Regions from separate parts of the Kocuria flava genome, predicted to be linked through region 1. Evidence: riboswitches for the same ligand, from Rfam matches in the RefSeq annotation. Region 1 holds a riboswitch; the other holds the start of a gene.
What was found. Region 1 has a riboswitch for glycine ahead of gcvP (aminomethyl-transferring glycine dehydrogenase). Riboswitches for the same ligand answer to the same signal wherever they lie in the genome.
Positions count from the first base shown of each region.

Region 2: linked by a shared signal. The riboswitch ahead of gcvP (aminomethyl-transferring glycine dehydrogenase) and the one ahead of gcvP (aminomethyl-transferring glycine dehydrogenase) in region 1 are both predicted to bind glycine.

Region 1 covers NZ_CP013254.1:75,613-81,989, reverse strand. Annotated here, with positions in the region: gene glyA (serine hydroxymethyltransferase) at 1-142, opposite strand, end outside; gene gcvH (glycine cleavage system protein GcvH) at 139-519, opposite strand; gene gcvT (glycine cleavage system aminomethyltransferase GcvT) at 550-1,671, opposite strand; gene gcvP (aminomethyl-transferring glycine dehydrogenase) at 1,702-4,596, opposite strand; glycine riboswitch at 4,757-4,857, opposite strand; tRNA gene AS188_RS00345 (tRNA-Arg) at 5,023-5,098, opposite strand; gene AS188_RS00340 (phosphoenolpyruvate carboxykinase (GTP)) at 5,488-6,377, shown strand, end outside.
Region 2 covers NZ_CP013254.1:3,162,345-3,168,721, forward strand. Annotated here, with positions in the region: gene gcvP (aminomethyl-transferring glycine dehydrogenase) at 1-2,799, opposite strand, end outside; glycine riboswitch at 2,957-3,062, opposite strand; gene rplL (50S ribosomal protein L7/L12) at 3,222-3,608, opposite strand; gene rplJ (50S ribosomal protein L10) at 3,705-4,229, opposite strand; gene AS188_RS14155 (GNAT family N-acetyltransferase) at 4,522-5,661, opposite strand; gene rplA (50S ribosomal protein L1) at 5,788-6,377, opposite strand, start outside.

The DNA.
Region 1 (6,377 bases):
CGGTGTGGTTCTCCGAGGCGATCATCTCCAGCCCGTCCTGCTGGCGGCGCAGCTCGGCGTCGATGCGCTCGGCGACCTCGGGGTCGAGCAGGGCGAGGTCCTGGTCGAGGGCGGAGGTCAGGGCGGTGGCGTCCGCGCTCATCCGAGCTCACCCCCGTTGGCGTCGGCGTACTCCTGGGCGGAGAGCAGCGGACCCTCCTCGGAGACCTCGACGGTGAACAGCCAGCCGGCGCCGTAGGGGTCCTCGTTGAGGACGGCGGGGTTGTCCACGGCCTCGGCGTTGACCTCGACCACGGTGCCCGTGACGGGGGAGAACAGCTCGGAGACGGACTTGGTGGACTCGACCTCGCCGCAGACCTCGCCCGCGGTGACGGTGGAGCCGGCCTCGGGCAGGTCGAGGTAGACGACATCGCCCAGGGCGTCGACGGCGACCTGACTGATGCCGATGCGGGCGGGGGAGGCGGAGTCGATCCACTCGTGCTCCGCGGAGTAGCGCAGGTCGGGCAGGACGGTGCTCATGGTGGGGTCCTTTCGGTCAGGGCTCGGGGTCTACTTCTGGCGCCGGTAGAACGGCAGGGGGACGACGTCGAAGGTCTCGGGCTTGCCCCGCAGGTCCACCTCGAGGACGGTGCCGGGCTCGGCGAACGCGGTCTCCACGTAGGCGAGGGCGACGGGGTGGCCGAGGGTGGGGCTCGGCGCCCCGGAGGTGACCTCCCCGACGCGGCGGCCCTCGGCGAGCACGGGGTAGTGGCTGCGGGCGGAGCGCCGGCCGCGGCCGCGCAGGCCGACCAGGGTGCGGGCGACGCCCTCGTCGCGGCGGGCCTCGAGGGCGGCGCGGCCGACGAAGTCCTCCTCCTTCTTGAAGGACACGACGGGGCCCAGGCCCGCCTCGAAGGGCGTGACCTCGAGGCCGAGCTCCTGGCCGTAGAGCGGCATGCCGGCCTCGAGCCGGAGGGAGTCGCGGCTGGCCAGCCCGCAGGGGACGAGCCCGTGCTCCCGGCCGGCCGCCAGCAGGGCGTCCCACAGCGGAACGGCCTGCGCGTTCGGGACGTAGAGCTCGAAGCCGTCCTCGCCGGTGTAGCCGGTGCGGGCCAGCAGCACGGGGGTCCCGGCGACCGTGACAGTCCCGGCGGCGTAGTACTTCATCCCGGTCACGGCCTCGTGCTGCCCGTCCGGGACCAGGCCCAGCAGGATCGCCTCGGCGGCCGGGCCCTGGACCGCGACCAGGGAGGTCCCGGCGGACTCGTCGGCGACGACGACGTCGAAGCCGGCCGCCCGCTCCCGGAGGGCGGCGGCGACCGTGGCCGCGTTGCCGGCGTTGGGCACGACGAGGAACTCGTCCTCGGCGAGCCGGTAGGTGATCAGGTCGTCGACGATCCCGCCCTCGGGGGTGCACAGGAGGGAGTACTTGGCCCGGCCCACGGCGATCACGGCGAGGTTGCCGACGAGCGCGGTGTTCAGGAACGTGCCCGCGTCGGGGCCGGAGACCCGGACCTCGCCCATGTGGGAGAGGTCGAAGAGCCCGGCCGCCTCGCGCACCGCGCGGTGCTCGGTGAGCTCGGAGGTGTACTTCAGGGGCATGTCCCAGCCGCCGAAGTCGGTGAAGGACGCGCCGAGGGCGGCGTGCCGGTCGTGCAGGGCGGTGTGCCGGGAGGTGGTGCTGGCAGTCATGGTCTCGGTGCCTTTCGTGGCTGCGCCGGGTCAGTTCTCGAAGGCCTCGGGGGCCGGGCAGGAGCAGATCAGGGTCCGGTCCCCGGCCGCGCCGTCGATGCGGCCCACGGGCGGGAAGTACTTGTCCTGCCGCAGTGAGGGGACGGGGAAGGCCGCCTGCTCGCGGGAGTAGGGCCGGTCCCACTGCGTGCCGGCGACGGCGACGGCGGTGTGCGGGGCCCGGCGCAGCGGCGAGTCCTCCACCGGGAAGTCCCCGGCGACGACCTGGTCGATCTCGGCGCGGATCGCGATCATCGCCTCGACGAACCGGTCCAGCTCCGCGAGGTCCTCGGACTCGGTCGGCTCGACCATCAGGGTGCCCGCCACCGGGAAGGACAGCGTGGGGGCGTGGAAGCCGTAGTCGATCAGGCGCTTGGCGACGTCCTCGGCGGTGACCCCGCTGCGGGCCGTCAGCTCGCGCAGGTCGAGGATGCACTCGTGGGCCACGAGCCCGCGGTTGCCGGTGTAGAGCACCGGGAAGTGCTCGTCCAGCCGCGCCGCGACGTAGTTGGCGGAGAGCAGGGCGTGCTTCGTGGCCTCGGTCAGGCCCTCACCACCCATCATCGCGACATAGGCCCACGAGATGGGCAGCACCCCGGCCGAGCCGTAGGGGGCCGAGGTGACGGGCGTGCCCGTGCGGCCGTTGGACTCGCCCGCGGCGGCCCCGGGCAGGAACGGCACGAGGTGCTCGGCCACGGCCACGGGTCCGACGCCGGGCCCGCCGCCGCCGTGGGGGATGCAGAAGGTCTTGTGCAGGTTCAGGTGCGAGACGTCCCCGCCGAAGCGCCCGGGCTGGGCCAGGCCGACCAGGGCGTTGAGGTTCGCCCCGTCGATGTAGACCTGCCCGCCGGCGGCGTGGACCTTGTCGCAGACCTCGCGCACGTCGGCGTCGTAGACCCCGTGCGTGGAGGGGTAGGTGATCATGATGGCCGCCAGCCGGTCCCGGTGGGTCTCGAGCTTCGCGTCCAGGTCGGCGGCGTCGATGGTGCCGTCGGCGGCCGTCTTCACCACGACGACCTGCAGTCCGGCGAGCACGGCCGAGGCGGCGTTGGTGCCGTGGGCGGAGGCGGGGATGAGGCACACGGTCCGCTCGCCGGCGCCGTTGGCCAGGTGGTACTGGCGGATCGCCAGCAGCCCCGCGTACTCGCCCTGCGAGCCGGCGTTCGGGGCGATGGACACCCCGGCGTAGCCGGTGATCGCGCACAGGCGCGCCTCGAGGTCGTCGATGAGCTCCCGCCACCCCGCGGTCTGGTGGCCCGGGGCGAACGGGTGGATCCCGGCGAACTCCGGCCAGGAGATCGCCTCCATCTCGGCGGTGGCGTTGAGCTTCATGGTGCACGAGCCCAGCGGGATCATCGTGCGGTCCAGCGCCAGGTCCCGGTCGGAGAGCCGGCGCAGGTAGCGCATCATCTGGGTCTCGGAGCGGACCGTGTGGAAGATCGGGTGCGTCAGGTACTCGGAGCTGCGGGTCACGGCCGGGGACAGGGCGTGGGCGCCGTCCCGGGCCGCCGCCGCGGCGGCGGTCACGGCGGCTTCGGCGTCGCGGATCCCGAAGGCGGTGACCACGGCGACGAGGTGCTCGGTCGTCGTGACCTCGTCGGCCGAGACGCCGACGCTGTCCGCGTCGACGAGGCGCAGGTTCACGCCCAGGGCCTCGGCGGCCTCGACCACGGCCTCGGCGCGGCCGGGCACCCGGGCGCGGACGGTGTCGAAGAACTGCTCGGCGGCGAGCTCGACGCCGGCGCCGGCGAGCGCGCCGGCCAGGGTGCGGGCGTGGGCGTGCACGCGCTCGGCGATGGCGCGCAGCCCGGAGGGGCCGTGGTAGACGGCGTACATGGAGGCCACCACCGCGAGCAGCGCCTGGGCGGTGCAGATGTTGGAGGTCGCCTTCTCCCGGCGGATGTGCTGCTCGCGCGTCTGCAGCGCGAGCCGGTAGGCCTGGGCCCCGGCGTCGTCGGTGGAGACCCCCACGAGACGGCCGGGCAGGGAGCGCTCCAGGCCCTTGCGCACGGCCATGTAGGCGGCGTGCGGGCCGCCGAAGAACAGGGGGACGCCGAAGCGCTGGGTGCTGCCGACGGCGATGTCCGCGCCCTGCTCGCCCGGGGGGACGATCAGGGTCAGGGCGAGGACGTCGGCGGCGACGGTCACCATGGCCCCGCGCTCCTTGGCCGCGGCGACGACCGCGGCGTGGTCGACGACGGCGCCGTCGTCGCCCGGCTGCTGGAGCACGATCCCGGAGATCTCGCCCTCGGGCAGGCCCGCCGAGAGGTCGGCGACCTCGACCTCGAAGCCGAGCGCGCGGGCCCGGCCCTGCACCACGGCGAGGGTCTGCGGGAAGAGGTTGGCGTCGAGGACGGTGCGGGCCTCGGCGCGGGCCTTGTTGGTCCGGCGCATCAGCAGCACCGCCTCCGCCACGGCGGAGGCCTCGTCGAGCAGGGAGGCGTTGGCCACGGGCAGCCCGGTCAGGTCCGCGATCATCGTCTGGTAGTTCAGCAGCGCCTCCAGCCGGCCCTGCGAGATCTCGGGCTGGTAGGGGGTGTAGGCGGTGTACCAGGCGGGGTTCTCCAGCACGTTGCGCAGGATCACCGGCGGGGTGAGGGTGCCGGAGAAGCCCTGGCCGATCATCTGCGTGCGCAGGACGTTGCGCGAGGCCATCCGGCGCAGCTCGGCGAGGGCCTCCGCCTCGGAGCGCGGCGCAGGCAGCTCCAGCGGCGCCTGCTGGCGGATGTCCGCGGGCACGGCGGTGTCGACGAGCTCGTCGAGGCCGGTCAGGCCGACGGCCGCGAGCATCGTGGCGGCCGCCCCGGCGTCGGGGCCGATGTGGCGGTCGGCGAAGGCGTCGCCGGCCGGGCGGGTGGTCGTGGGGTGGGGAGCGGTGATCGTCATGTCTCGGGAGAACTCCAGTGCTCGGCGCGGTCCTGCCGCGCGGTCCGTGGGTCCTCCCCGATCTGTTGCTCTGCCTGAGAGTTTCCGCCCTCCCGGACTGGGGGTGGGGCTTGCTCCTTCGGCGTGCGCGGAGGAGCTCCGCGCCACTTTCCAGATGCGCCTCGGTGCGGCGGTACGGGGGCCTGAGAGTTTCCCGGGGAGGAATTGCTCCTACGGCGCCCGCTCCACAACTGCTGAGCGGGACTCTCCCGCCGCACGTCGTCGACTGCAGTCGGTGTGACTGTTCCCACACCGTAGCCGAGGTGTTGCGCCAGGTGCAACAGGGTCGCCCGGTGCCGCGGGTGCTGTGACGCCGGGAGAAGCACCGGTCCGCGTCCGGCGGGGAACGCGAGAAGGCCCCGGACCGTGCGGTCCGGGGCCTTCGGGTGGTGCGCCTGGAGGGATTCGAACCCCCAACCTTCTGATCCGTAGTCAGATGCTCTATCCGTTGAGCTACAGGCGCATCGGCTCCGCCCGGCGTCTCCGCCGCTCGAGCCGGGTACAACCTTACATGCGGCCTGCGGTTCTGCAAAACGGGCCGAGGGGTGCGGGCGGCCGGAGGAGCGCGCGGCCGGCACGGCAGGAGCGAGGGTGCGCCCGGGCCGGGCCCTCGCCGGGACGCCCGCGGGCCCTGGGTCCGCGAGGGCTCGGCCCGCGGGGCGTAACCCTGCGCCCCGGCGCGGGCCCTGGGGGCTAGGATGGGCCGCACATCACAGTAGAGACCGGCCGCCCCTGCTTCCACGCACGCCGCTCGCTGTGGGCCCGGTGCCCCCCGGGCCGGAGCGCTCGACGGCGAGCGCGCACGACGAGGGCCGGGCGGTCGGCGGACGGCCTCAACGAGGAGACATGTCAATGGCTGACAACCCCACTGCAACGACGGAGACCACCGGGCTGAACGAGGCTGTGAAGGACGCGCTGGAGAACCCGCCCACCACCCACGCGCACCTGCTCGGGTGGGTGCGGGAGATGGCGGAGCTCACGCAGCCCGAGCGCATCCACTGGGTGGACGGCTCCGAGGAGGAGTGGGACCGGCTCACCGGCGAGCTGGTGGAGGCCGGCACGTTCGTGCGCCTGGCCGAGGACAAGTTCCCGAACTCCTTCGCCGCCTTCTCCGACCCGGACGACGTCGCCCGCGTCGAGGAGCGCACCTTCATCTGCACCAAGACCGAGAAGGGCGCGGGTCCCACCAACAACTGGGAGGACCCGGAGGTGATGAAGGCGACCCTGCGCAAGAAGTTCGCGGGCTCGATGCGCGGGCGCACCATGTACGTCATCCCCTTCGTCATGGGCCACCTCGAGGCCGAGCACCCCAGCTACGGCGTGGAGATCTCCGACTCCGCCTACGTGGTGTGCTCCATGCGGATCATGGCCACGATCGGCACGCCCGTGCTGGAGAAGATGACGGCGCAGAACGCGTTCTTCGTCGAGTGCCTGCACTCCCTGGGCGCCCCGCTGGAGCCGGGACAGGAGGACGTGCCCTGGCCGTGCAACCCCACCAAGTACATCGTGCAGTTCCCCGAGGACCGCGCGATCTGGTCCTTCGGCTCCGGCTACGGCGGCAACGCGCTGCTGGGCAAGAAGTGCTACGCCCTGCGCATCGCCTCCGCGATCGCCCACGACGAGGGCTGGCTGGCCGAGCACATGCTCATCCTGAAGATCACCGACCCGCAGGGCGGGACGCACTTCATCTCCGCGGCCTTCCCGTCCGCGTGCGGCAAGACGAACTTCGCGATGCTGGACTC
Region 2 (6,377 bases), 420 kb from region 1:
GACCAGGTTGCGGTCGCCGGCGGCGTTCTCGACGCGGCCCACGGGCGACCAGTACTTGCCCAGGCGCAGCTCGGGCAGGGGGTAGGCGGCCAGGGAGCGCGGGTAGGCCCGGTCCCAGTCGTCGGCGGTGAGCACCTCGGCCGTGTGCGGGGCGTGGCGCAGCACGGAGTCCTCCACCGCGACCTCCCCCTCGGCGACGGCCGTCATCTCGGCGTGGATGGCGCGCATCGCGTCGACGAAGCGGTCCAGCTCGGCGAGGTTCTCCGACTCGGTCGGCTCGACCATCAGCGTGCCCGCGACGGGGAACGCGAGGGTCGGGGCGTGGAAGCCGTAGTCGATCAGCCGCTTGCACACGTCCTCGGCGGTGACCCCGGAGGCCTTGGTCAGCGGGCGCAGGTCGAGGATGCACTCGTGGGCGACGAACCCGCCCGGGCCCGTGTAGAGCGTCGGGAAGACGTCGGCCAGGCGCGCCGAGACGTAGTTCGCCGCCAGGATGGCGGTGCGCGAGGACTCGGTGAGGCCCTCCCCGCCGGTCATGGCGATGTACATCCAGGAGATCGGCAGCACCCCGGCGGAGCCCCAGCGGGCCTGGGAGACCGGGAACGCCTCGGCCTCCGGGTCGGCCGCGGCGGCCGCCGGGTCCTCGGGCAGGAACGGCACGAGGTGCTCGGCCACCGCGACGGGGCCCACGCCGGGCCCGCCCCCGCCGTGGGGGATGCAGAAGGTCTTGTGCAGGTTCAGGTGGGAGACGTCCCCGCCGAAGCGCCCGGGCCGGGCCAGGCCCATGAGGGCGTTGAGATTGGCGCCGTCGACGTAGACCTGGCCGCCGGCCTCGTGCACGGCGGCGCAGACCTCGGTGACCTGCTCCTCGAACACCCCGTGGGTCGAGGGGTAGGTGATCATGATCCCGGCGAGCTCGTCGCCGGTCTGCGCGATCCGCTCCCGCAGGTCCGCCATGTCCACCGAGCCGTCGGCGGCGGTGGCGACGACGACGACCTTGAGGTCGGCGAGCACGGCCGAGGCCGCGTTGGTCCCGTGGGCGGAGGAGGGGATGAGGATCGTCTTGCGCTGCCGGTCGCCGCGGGAGAGGTGGTAGCGGCGGATCGCGAGCAGCCCGGCCAGCTCGCCCTGGGAGCCGGCGTTGGGCTGGACGGACACGGCGGCGTAGCCGGTGATCTCGGTCAGCCAGGTCTCGAGCTGGCCGATGAGCTCCTGCCAGCCCAGGGTCTGGTCCTCGGGGGCCAGCGGGTGGATCGAGGCGAGCTCGGGCCAGCTGATCGGCTCCATCTCGGCGGCGGCGTTGAGCTTCATGGTGCACGAGCCCAGCGGGATCATCGTGCGGTCCAGGGCCAGGTCCTTGTCCGCCAGCCCGCGCAGCCAGCGCATCATGGCGGTCTCGGAGCGGTGGGTGTTGAACACCGGGTGGGCGAGGTAGCCGTCGGTGCGCAGCAGGGCCCCGGGCAGCGCCCACGCGCCCTCCGGCGCGTCCTGCTCGGGGGCGGCGGCGCCGAAGGCCGCGAGCACGGCGTCGACGTCGCGCTCGTCGTGCGGCTCGCCCAGGGAGACGGAGACCCGGTCGGCGTCGACGCGGCGCAGGTTGATCCCCCGCTCGGCGGCGGCGGCGACCACGGCGTCGGCGCGGCCGGGGACCTGCGCGAGGACGGTGTCGAAGAAGTGCTCGTGCACCACGGTGGTGCCGGCGGCCGCCAGGCCGGTGGCGAGGCGGGCGGCGAGCCCGTGCACGCGCTCGGCGATCGCGCGCAGCCCGTCGGGGCCGTGGTAGGCGGCGTAGGCGCCGGCCACGACGGCCAGCAGCGCCTGGGCGGTGCAGATGTTGGAGGTGGCCTTCTCGCGGCGGATGTGCTGCTCGCGGGTCTGCAGCGCGAGCCGGTAGGCGGGCCGGCCGGAGGAGTCGGTGGACACGCCCACGAGGCGGCCCGGCAGGTTGCGCTCGAAGCCCTTGCGGCAGGCGATGAACGCGGCGTGGGGGCCGCCGAAGAACAGGGGCACCCCGAAGCGCTGGGCGGAGCCGACGGCGATGTCCACGTCCTGCTCCCCCGGGGAGCGCAGCAGGGTCAGCGCCAGCAGGTCGGTGGTCGCGGTCACGAGCGCGCCGGCGGCACGGGCCTGCTCGACGCGGGGGGCCAGCTCGGCGACGTCGCCGTCGACGCCGACGTGGGCCAGGACCACGCCGAAGAACTCGCCCTCGGGCAGCTCCGCGGTGAGGTCCGCGACGACGAGCTCGACGCCCACGGCCCGGCAGCGTCCGCGCAGCACGGCGAGGGTCTGCGGCAGGGTGCGGGCGTCGACGAGCACCCGGTCGCTCGTCGAGCGCCGGTTGGCGCGGCGCATCATGAGCACCGCCTCGGCCACGGCCGAGGACTCGTCCAGCAGGGAGGCGTTGGCGAGGTCGAGGCCGGTGAGGTCCATGACCGCGTTCTGGAAGGTCAGCAGGGCCTCGAGCCGGCCCTGGGAGATCTCCGGCTGGTACGGGGTGTAGGAGGTGTACCAGGCGGGGTTCTCGAGGATGTTGCGCCGCAGCACCGGCGGGGTCACGGTCTCGGCGTAGCCCTGGCCGATCATCTGGGTCATCACGCGGTTCTTGGCCGCGATCCGGCGCAGGGCCGTGAGGGCCTCGTGCTCCGACATCGGCGCGGGCAGGCGCAGCGGGGCGTCGGCGACGATCCCGCGCGGGACCGCGCGGGCGACGAGGTCGTCGAGGTCGGCCGCGCCGACCGTCTCGAGCATGGTCCGGGTCTCGGCCGCGTCGGGGCCGAGGTGGCGTGCCAGGAAGGACAAGGTCAGCTCCTCGTTCTCGAGGCCCCGGTCGGGGCCCGTCCGGTCTCCCCGCTCTGTTCGCTGACCTGAGAGTTTTCGCCGCCCGGGGGCGGCCTGCACCGTCGGTGGCCGGCACCCCCGGCCGGTGGCCGGGGAGGCGGGACCTCTTCAGAGTGGCCTGCTCGCGGCGGTTCTGGGGCCTGAGAGATTCCCGGGGAGGAGTTGCTCCTTCGGCGCCGGTCCCGTCCTCCGCGGGCGGTTCCGGACTCTCCCGCCGCGCGTGGTCGGCCGAGATGTGGTTGTGCCTCCAGTGTCGCACAGATGCCCCGCCGCTCCCCCGCCCCGGACGGACCGCCGGGAGGCCCGGGCAACGGCACGAGGCCCCGGACGCGGTGCGTCCGGGGCCTCGGCAGGGCGCGTCCGCGAGGGGCGCGTCCGGGGTGCTACTTGAGGGTGACGGTGGCGCCGGCGCCCTCGAGGGCCTCCTTGGCCTTGTCCGCGGTCTCCTTGTTGGCGCCCTCGAGCACGGCCTTGGGGGCCGAGTCCACGAGGTCCTTGGCCTCCTTGAGGCCGAGGGAGGTCAGCGCGCGGACCTCCTTGATGACCTGGATCTTCTTGTCGCCGGCGGCCTCGAGGACGACGTCGAACTCGGTCTGCTCCTCGGCCTCCTCGGCGGCACCGGCGGCCGGGGCGGCCGCGCCGGCGACGGCCACGGGGGCGGCGGCGGTGACGTCGAAGGTCTCCTCGAACGCCTTGACGAACTCGGAGAGCTCGATCAGGGAGAGCTCCTTGAAGGCGTCGATCAGTTCTTCGGTGGTGAGCTTGGCCATGGTTGTGGCTCCTTTTCGATGGGGTGCCCCGACCGGGTTCGTCGGCGCGGGACGGGACGTTTCCGTGGTGAGAATGTGCCTCGCGGCGGGTGCTGGTTAGGCGCCCTGCTCCTCGACCTTGGCGCGCAGCGCCTCCGCGGTGCGGACGGTCTTGGACAGCGGGGCCTGGAACAGCGCGGCGGCCTTGGACAGCGACGCCTGGGCGGCGCCGGCGACCTTGGCGAGCAGCACCTCGCGGGACTCGAGGTCCGCGAGCTGCTTGATCTCGGCCTCGCTGAGCGCCTTGCCCTCGAGGTAGCCGCCCTTGACCACGAGCTGCGGGTTCGCCTTGGCGAAGTCACGCAGGCTCTTGGCGGCCTCGACGGGGTCGCCCGAGACGAAGGCGATGGCGCTCGGGCCGGCGAGCTGGCCGTCGAACGCGTCGATGCCCAGCTCCTTGGCCGCGATCGCGGTCAGCGTGTTCTTCACCACGGCGTATTCGGCGTTCTCACCGAGCGAGCGGCGCAGCTCCTTGAGCTGGGCCACGGTGAGACCGCGGTACTCAGTCAGGACAGCAGCGTCCGAGTTGGAGAACAGCTCCTTCAACTCGGCGACCGCGGCTGCCTTTTCCGGGTTCGCCATGGTACTCCTTCCGGTCTTCGATGCCGGTGCGCTGCCGAGGGGCCCGGACACGGAAAAGGCCCCGCGCAGATGCCCGGGGCCGGCCGCTGCGGGCCGTGGAGAGGCGCGCGCGGCTGTGCTGGTTCACCTGCGCTGGCCGTTCCGGGAACGGAACTCTTACGGCTGCTCCCCCGGCGCACCGCGTCCCGAACGGGATGCGGCAGGCATGGGGAACCACGACCGGCGGTCTTTGGTGCCCCCACGCTACCGCACGGGGGCGCGGGGACCAAATCGGGCCGCGCCGGCCCGGACCTCACAGGGCGGGGACCTCGCGCGACCACACGCCGCTGCGCCCGGCGACCCGGAAGCCCAGGCGGGCGTTGACCCGGCCCATCCGGTCGTCGCCGCTGTGGCTCCACGTGTACACGGTCCGCACCTCGGGGGCCTCCGCCTCGAGGCGGCGCAGGTTGGCCAGCTTGAGCCGGGTGCCGAGCCACCGGCGCCGGTGCTCGCGCAGGACCACGGTCTCGTCCTGCATGGCGATCGTGGGGTGCGGACCGGCCAGGACCAGCTCGGTCATCCCCACGAGCCGGCCGCTGGGCGCGTGCTCGGCGACCGCGATGAGGGAGCGGTGCCCCGCCTCGGCGCGCAGCTGCTCGGTGCGCCGCACCCGCTCGGCGTCCCACGGGTCGGGGTCGGGGGCCGCCGGCGGGAGGTAGGAGTCCCCGGCCATGCGCGAGTGCAGCACGGCGAGCTCGTCGAGCCAGCGCTCCGGGGCCGGGCCCGACCAGGTGTGCACGCGGTAGGGACTGTCCTGCCCCGTGGGCGCGAGCAGCCGCCGGACCCGCTCCTGCGGCAGGGGCAGGTCCAGGACCGCGAAGTCGCTGACCGACTCGAGCCGGTAGCCGGCGGCCAGCGCGAACCGGGTCTGCCGGTTGGACAGGGGCAGGCGCCCGGAGCCGTCGGCGGCGTCGACCCACTCGACGGTCTGCGGGGTGATCATCGGCAGCACGCCGGTGACGCTGCCGTCCCCCTCGATCTCGGCGGGACCGGGGTGCTCGGTCTGGATGCGGAACCGCCGGCGGGACTCCCCCAGCGCGAGCTGCTCGGCGGCGGCGAGCAGCTCGCTGCCGGTGCCCTGCGAGGTGACCGAGGGATCGACGTCGACGACGATGTGGGCGGAGTCGGTGGCGCCCATCAGGGGCATCCGCACCTCGGCGCGGCCGGCGAGGCGCCCGTCGACCTCGGCGCGCAGGATCGCCACCCGCTCGAAGGGGTCCTTGAGGTCCCGGTAGAGCTCCTCGGGGCCGGCGGTGAGCTCGCTGATGCCCCACACGTGCTGGCGGGAGCGGCGCACCAGCTCGACGACCTCGCCCAGGCGGCGCCGGGCGTCGTCGTCGAACGCGTCGGGGATGCGCATCAGCTCGATGTGCACCGAGGGGTGCTCGCTCACGGTGGTTCCTTCCGGTGCGCTGGGGGACGCGGTCCGGGCCGGGGCCCGGGAGGACGGCGAGGGGCCCGGCCGCGATCCGGCCGGGCCCCTCCCGGTGGGCCCGCGAGGGGCCCGGGGGTGCCGGTGTCAGGCGCCGACGACGACCTCGGTGACGTTCGGGTCCACCGGGATGCCGGGGCCGAAGGTGGTGGTGACGGTCGCCTTGGTGATGTAGCGGCCCTTCGACGCGGACGGCTTCAGGCGGAGGATCTCCTCGAGCGCCGCGCCGTAGTTCTCGGCGAGCTGGGCGGCGTCGAAGGAGGTCTTGCCCACGATGAAGTGCAGGTTCGAGTGCTTGTCCACGCGGAAGTCGATCTTGCCGCCCTTGATGTCGGTCACGGCCTTGGCGACGTCCATGGTCACGGTGCCGGTCTTCGGGTTCGGCATGAGGTTGCGGGGGCCGAGGACCTTGCCCAGGCGGCCGACCTTGCCCATCATGTCCGGGGTCGCCACGGCGGCGTCGAAGTCGGTCCAGCCGCCCTGGATGCGGGCGATGAGGTCGTCGGAGCCCACGATGTCCGCACCGGCGGCCTCGGCGGCCGCGGCCTTGTCGCCGGTCGCGAAGACCACGACGCGCGCGGTCTTGCCGGTGCCGTGCGGCAGGTTCACGGTGCCGCGGACCATCTGGTCGGCCTTGCGGGGGTCGACGCCGAGGCGGAGGGCGACCTCCACGGTCG